DNA from 3 places in the Levilactobacillus sp. LN180102 genome. Region 1 is predicted to be linked to each of the others. Evidence: predicted binding sites of a transcription regulator. Region 1 holds the regulator's gene; each other region holds the start of a gene.
What was found. The regulator NrdR, encoded in region 1, represses ribonucleotide reductase genes. The targets are predictions, from matches to a motif close to ACACNATATATNGTGT.
Positions count from the first base shown of each region.

Region 1 (2,277 bases):
AGACGCGAATTGCTGGATTGGGGAATATCTATGCAGACGAGGTCCTGTGGTTATCTAAGATTAATCCACTAACGCCAGTAGATACGTTAACGCCGTCTCAATTGTCGGAGCTACGCCAAAATATTATTGATGAGATGGCTTTAGCCATTGGGGGGCATGGCACGACAGTCCATTCATTTTCGACAGCGTTTGGTGAGGCTGGTCAGTTTCAAAATCAGTTGCATGTCTATGGCCGAGAAGGTGAACCGTGCGAACGGTGTGGAACAGAATTGGTTAAGATTAAGGTGGCCCAGCGTGGCACGCATTTCTGCCCGCACTGCCAGCCATTACCACCAGAAGCAAAGGTGGCGTTGATTCATGACTGAGGTATGGGGATTAACGGGCGGCATTGCCACGGGGAAGTCGACGGTTAGCGCGTGGTTACGCGCAGCCGGGGTACCGGTGATTGACGCCGACCAGATTGCGCGACAAGTTGTTGCACCGGGAACCGCGGGGCTTAAACAAGTTGTAACGACTTTTGGGGCAGACTATTTACGTGATGGTCAGCTAGATCGCAAGAAGTTGGGCCAGTGGGTCTTTTCGCGACCGGCCGAGCTTAAGCGTTTAGAAGCGATTACAACACCGTTAATTCGTGCTGAAATTAGCCGACAAGTCGCGAATTACCGTCAGCAAGCCGTTCCAGTCGTGGTTATTGATGCACCAACGCTATTTGAAGCTGGCTATGCGACGACCTTGGTTGATCGGATTATGGTTGTTGCAACAGATGCGCCGACACAAAAGGCCCGGTTAATGGCGCGGGATAACTTATCGGCTAGCGATGCGCAAAATCGGATTGATCGGCAATGGCCAATCGACCAAAAGATCGCACAGGCTGATGTGGTGATTGATAATGGACGGACAATTGCCGAAACACGGCAACAAGTGGTAAAATGGCTTGACATGAATAACTTTGGAACAAGTAACCATTTAAAACGAGGTGACCAGTAATGCAGTGTCCACACTGTCATCATAATGGATCGCGGGTCGTGGACAGTCGGCCCACAGACGACGGTCGTGTTATTCGCCGTCGTCGTGAGTGTGAGAGCTGCGGCTTTCGGTTCACGACGTTTGAGCGAGTTGAAGTCACACCGCTGTTAGTAATTAAGAAGAACGGAACGCGTGAAGAATTCAATCGTGAAAAAGTTCTGCGTGGTATTATTCGCTCTGCCGAGAAACGACCGGTGGGGATGGATGTCATGACGCAGATTGTTGATGAAGTTGAGAATAAGATTAGGGCGCTAGGTGTTAGTGAAATCTCTAGCCAACTGATTGGTGAATATGTGATGAATCGATTAGTCGATGTTGATGAGATCGCTTATATCCGTTTTGCCAGTGTCTACCGGCAGTTTAAGGATACCGGTGTTTTCTTCAATGAATTAAAAGATATGCTTGATAAAGATAAATTGAAAGCCAAAAAAGAAACAAATGGGAAAAGCGAGGCGAAGTAAGGCATGGAGGATTCCTGGCACCAATTGCAGCCAAAGACCAGTTTTTTGGTTCGATTGGCCGACCGGCTGACCGATCAGAGTTGGCAAACGCTAACGCAGCTGTATCAGCCGATCATCGGACCGAGTGCCGCGGGGCTCTACTCGGCCCTTTTTTGGCTACCCAAGACGGGACAGTATCACCGGCACGCGACATTGTTGGCGATATTGGGGATGGATTTGGCACACCTATATGACGCGCGTTTACGGTTAGAAGCAACCGGACTGTTAACCACGACGGTGTCCACCAAAGATGATTTGACGAGTTTTAATTATGATTTGCACGCACCGTTACTCCCCGCAGCCTTTTTTAAAGACGACCTCTTAAGCGTTCAACTGTTGGGGGTTGTGGGTGAGGATCTTTATCAATCACTGGTCCGTGTCAATACGTCGACCACTGAACGGTCAACTGATGAAGAAAACATTACGAAGAACTTTTTAGAAGTCTTTCATGTGGATGGTCAGGAGCTCGCGGAACTACCAACAGCGATAACAGCAGGTCGTCAGCACTTAGATGCTGAAACACAAGCGACGGCACCGGCATTGCAGGCGACACCAGCGGACTTTGATTTTAAATTACTAGGAGAAATTTTAGAGCATTCATTTATTGATACGCGGGCCTTGCGAAGTGAGCGTCAGTTATTATTAACGGAGCATGCCACCTATGGTTTGGATGAAGTGACGATGGCCCGCTATATTGGCGAAGCAACTGATCTGGCTACTAATCAATTCAATGCCGAAACGTTTAAACGGG
Region 1 covers NZ_JBNIIX010000001.1:233,795-236,071, reverse strand. Annotated here, with positions in the region: gene mutM (bifunctional DNA-formamidopyrimidine glycosylase/DNA-(apurinic or apyrimidinic site) lyase) at 1-365, shown strand, start outside; gene coaE (dephospho-CoA kinase) at 358-987, shown strand; gene nrdR (transcriptional regulator NrdR) at 987-1,487, shown strand; gene ACP4IT_RS01270 (replication initiation and membrane attachment family protein) at 1,491-2,277, shown strand, end outside.

Region 2 (2,277 bases), on a different contig from region 1:
AAGTGGGCATCCATCATGTTGGCATTGGCTAAGACCCAACCTTCGCGGGTGTCTGGGAGCCGATAGAAGCGCACGTCAGCTAAGGAATTGTCATGCATCCATTCGGACCGGTTTACCGCCCCCAAGGCGACAGAGTCCGCGTAAGACGCACTCTCAGGGTCAATAACGATAGTTAAATCAACGGTCTGATCCACAACTGGCATTTGGTGCACGTTATTTGGCGTCACGGAAAAGCCAACGCCGCCGCCCTTCATCAATTGATCAAACATGAAGGAGAACGGCATGGAAACCGCCACCTGATCTTGTGTCAGGTAGCTCGGCAGGATATGGCTGTCACCATACGCTTGCGGCCGAACGGCGATGAACCAGCAGTTATTTAAGGCATCCCCATTGCGGTGTTGATAATCTGTCCCTGAAATCCACAAGTTCCGACCAGAAGGGGTGGCAGCTAAGCCATAAATCAACCGGAATAGGTTCTGGGCTTCAGTGGTTAATTCAGTCAAGACCTCTGGAGTCACTGTATCAGCCTGTAACCGGGGGTCCAAATTAATATTTCCCTCAACGACCCGCTTCACTGTTTCCGGCCATTCTTCATTACGTTGTTGCTCCGGTAACCACCGGGCATAGGTTCGTTTGTAAGTCACCCAACCCAATTCACCCCAATGTGGCGTAATTTCCTTTTCAGTTGCTGCGATAAATTCTGGCGTCAAGCTCACGGACGCTTGGGTTGCTGTGTTCATCATGCGAATCTCTCCCGTTCTTCAAGACTATGCTATATATGGTAGCCGATTCCTGATTAAAATACAATATATAGTTATTTCAAATTGTCCCTAGACTTTTTTATGAGACCCGCTAATAACAAATTCTCCTCAAAATGCAACTGATTTTGACTGGGCAGTTAATTGTAATTGGACAGATTCTTCCATCCGTTATGAGCCACGACCCACAGCATCCAGCAACATTGAACACCTTAGGTAGTAAATGAACTTGGACGGACGCAATTTAGCTATAAAAATATCGTGCTCGTTTTAAAAAAATAAATCATCTGCGGATTAACAGTTGTATAGTCAGTGACCACCCCCTATATCTTGGGGCAGTCGTCGTAAATCAAAAATCGCCACAAGCTGGTGATATTGCCAACCCGTGGCAGTTACTTTTGCAACGCTTGATCTTTTGAATATCCAGCGTTGATTTATCCAACTAAAAAAGATGATCATTATAGTCATCTACCGGTTTTCATCTTGTCTATCTTTAATCAGTTGTGCCAGTGTCGCCAGATCCTCATCACTTGCTATCTTAATAGAACGCTTTGCCGTAGCTTTATAGCTAATATAGCGCCGCTGCTCTCTATGATTCTCGGCCCACTTCCTACTGGCTTTCAGTTGTGTTTCATTGGTCTTCTTTTCTGTCATATTAACCACCACAGTAGTAACCCAATCACTGCAAACCCTAGTAAGGACTCCCAGAACTCCCATCTGGTTGTCCGACGTACACTTATCGTGATATGTTTCTTATCTACCAGCTTCATGCTAATATCTCCCAATATATCTAGTTGTATGTATGAACAAGCGTAAGACTCATTGCAATCAAGTGTATCTTAATCGTTACACTCACTTGTGTGGGCTTTTTTATTTTAAAGTGTCTCAAGGTTGAGCTGGTCACATGAACCACCTTGCTAAACAAAAGATGGTGTCCGGTCGGACGATCACCGTATGTCCGTGAGTCTAGACACGATATATTGCATCCCATTGCCTCCCGTGCTATTCTATATATATAAAAAGTGAGGACTGATTGCGACAGCCCCCACAAGTTCGCAAGTTCAGGTGCGGTAAAAATGGATAAAGCTACTTCTTAATTGAAGTGGCTTTTTTGTATATCAGATATGCCTTTGCTAGATCAATCGCTAATTTACCAATTGCCCTAAGCATAACCGATACCCCTAACAGCATCGCCGTTATGGTCCACCTTTCCGCGTGGCTGATACGTGCAATACTCTCACCCCCGCTTATTCAGGTTGAGAAGGTGTAGCGTCGCACTAACTTGCTAAGCCTCGCTTCGGGTAATTACTCCGTTGCTTAACTGTATGCCCATTGTATGCCAGATGACTTATAACATAAAGGCTTTTATTGAAGATCCTTTACCCAGTCAATGAATCAGAACACCTATACGTAATCACAAGTTTAAACGCCCAACAGTACAGAAATCGCAATATACAACAAACACAATGCGACAATTAACCCTAAGATACCTATTATCATTCTCATCAGTCCCCTTTGC
Region 2 covers NZ_JBNIIX010000007.1:22,302-24,578, forward strand. Annotated here, with positions in the region: gene nrdJ (ribonucleoside-triphosphate reductase, adenosylcobalamin-dependent) at 1-740, opposite strand, end outside; gene ACP4IT_RS05670 (hypothetical protein) at 1,227-1,412, opposite strand.
Region 2: a site for NrdR is predicted at 802-817, ahead of nrdJ (ribonucleoside-triphosphate reductase, adenosylcobalamin-dependent). Genes of this name have one in related genera too.

Region 3 (2,277 bases), on a different contig from region 1:
TTCAACAATCATGGACGTTCCTCTTCTCTTCATTAGTAGATTAAGTGTACCACGTCTACGAATGAAATTCGCCCGATAATGTTGAAAATATTTGGCCTAGTGCACGTGAGCAACCTCAGTCGCATAGATCGCTTCTTGCTTAATCAATCGCTGCCGTTCTTTGGCATTGTACCAAGGCGAAATGGTGAAAGCCAGCACATCATTCATCAAATATATCGAGCTATTAATGAACATAGCTAGCGTCGCGGAGCCTTGGCGGAACGAAATAAACCATAAAACCATTTGCGCTAAACCAGAAGCAATCCACCACACATATTGATTGTTAAACCGTAAGAAACAAATAACCCCTGCGGTTAAACTAATGGCAAAACTGATCGCGTCAACCCATGGCCGTGGATCATCTGTAAACGTGCCAATGGCCCAGCCGGATACCAGATAAATTATCAAAGTCGCCGATACCGCTATAACCCAACTCCGACCAGTGAATCGACGAATCTTAGCAGCCATATTTACATTCCAGCTCGCACTAAGTAATACTGGAATATCCAAGGTGATCACATAGGCAATTTGTTCGAAAATACTCAAATAATTTTTAGCAGCCAAGCCGGTCACCACAAAACAAATTGCAGATATGACGCCAAGCCAGCCATTGACTGACTTGGCAGCATTAATGGCTAACACGCACAAAACACCTAAAGTCGTGCCCACAAACGTTAAACATGTCAACCATGTGATGGGAGCATTAACTAATGTCATCACCTGACAACCCAGACTGAAGAAAAAAAGATAATAGTTTTGCTGCGGCCACCCTTTAAGTTGGTGGGACAAAAATTGTAGATAATGGGTCATTGCGATAAACTCCCTTAATTTTATTTTTCTATATTTAGTACGAGCTTATCGATAAGCGAGTCTATAACACAATATATTGTGGTGTCCTTTTTGGACAACGGAAATGATTATAGCATGATTTTTACTGACATTGCCGCCATTGTAGAATATTGTTTCACACCGAAAAATTGCACATAAAGCGCTTTCAATTCAATTAAGCCAGTCGTGAAACAACGTGTTGCTGGCGCATATATCCGCACACTTTATTTATTTTGGCGGCAAAGCAAAAAGAGGTGTACCCGCGGGCACACCTCTTTTCTGTCTAATCTCAATTGTTAATCGACCTCAGTATCATCTTTGGTGGTCAACGCGGCTAACATTTGCGTCAATTCACCTACTGTGATGGTCTCATGATCAGTAGCTAATTGTGCTGTACTCATTACTCGTGCGGCTTTTTCTAACGCCTCATGACAATCAATTTCCAGTTGTTTGCCACTTGTCGTCAACGATAACGGCCGAACCCGTCGATCAGTACTCTTATAACTCTGTTCCACGTATCCGCGCCGAATCAGTTGGGAAATTCCCCGCGACACCGCCGCTCGAGAAATCCCACGACTATCTGCAACTGTTGCGGACGTTAACTTACCGGGATTTTCTAAGATGTTGTGGAGAATGGCATATTGATCCACTGAAATTCCCATTGTTCGCTGAAACCGAGTTGCTGCCTTTTCTAATTCACGCTTAAGTTCCATAAAGGACTCAAAAAAACTCTCCGCATGTACGTCCCTACTCTTCATTCTCATCATATCCTTATCATTTACTAACCGGCAAGATAATTAACACATTTAGCAATATGCAAAATCGTTGACCCCGTAGAAATATCTATACATTTAATAATAATGAAGAACCGTATAAAATGCAAGCCAAAACGTTTATTTAAGAAAAGTTTACGGTATAAAAATGGGGAGAGAAAATTTCTCACCCCGTAGACATTTCAGGCCACCGATGAATAGCCCCGATTTCAGCCTATTCTAATCGCCGCCAATGATATAATCGGGCCTCCCAAGGCTGGATCTGCCTATCATCAGAAGCCGCATCAACTGGTAGGTTGGTTAAAATCAACTCGCTAGTTGTTAAGTCAAAATTTTGAGTAGTTGCTGGCTGATCACTCATATTGACCACGACCAACCAGTTATCCCCATTCAGGGTACGACGATAGACGTACAGCTGATTATCTCCTGTATCTATCAGTTCATATCGTCCTGATCGCAGTGCTGGTACTGATTTTTTTATCCGAATGAGCTGCTGATAGAATGGAAGTACCGCATGTGGATCGTGACTTTCACGCTCAACATTAATTTGCGCTACACCAGGGGCCATCTGGAGCCAGGGCTCATGATCGGAAAAGCCGCCATACTGCTGATGTGTCCACGGCATTGGCGTCCGCGC
Region 3 covers NZ_JBNIIX010000005.1:10,947-13,223, reverse strand. Annotated here, with positions in the region: gene ACP4IT_RS04480 (magnesium transporter CorA family protein) at 1-12, opposite strand, end outside; gene pnuC (nicotinamide riboside transporter PnuC) at 97-849, opposite strand; gene ACP4IT_RS04470 (MarR family winged helix-turn-helix transcriptional regulator) at 1,164-1,580, opposite strand; gene ACP4IT_RS04465 (alpha-glucosidase) at 1,855-2,277, opposite strand, start outside.
Region 3: a site for NrdR is predicted at 916-931, ahead of pnuC (nicotinamide riboside transporter PnuC). Genes of this name have one in related genera too.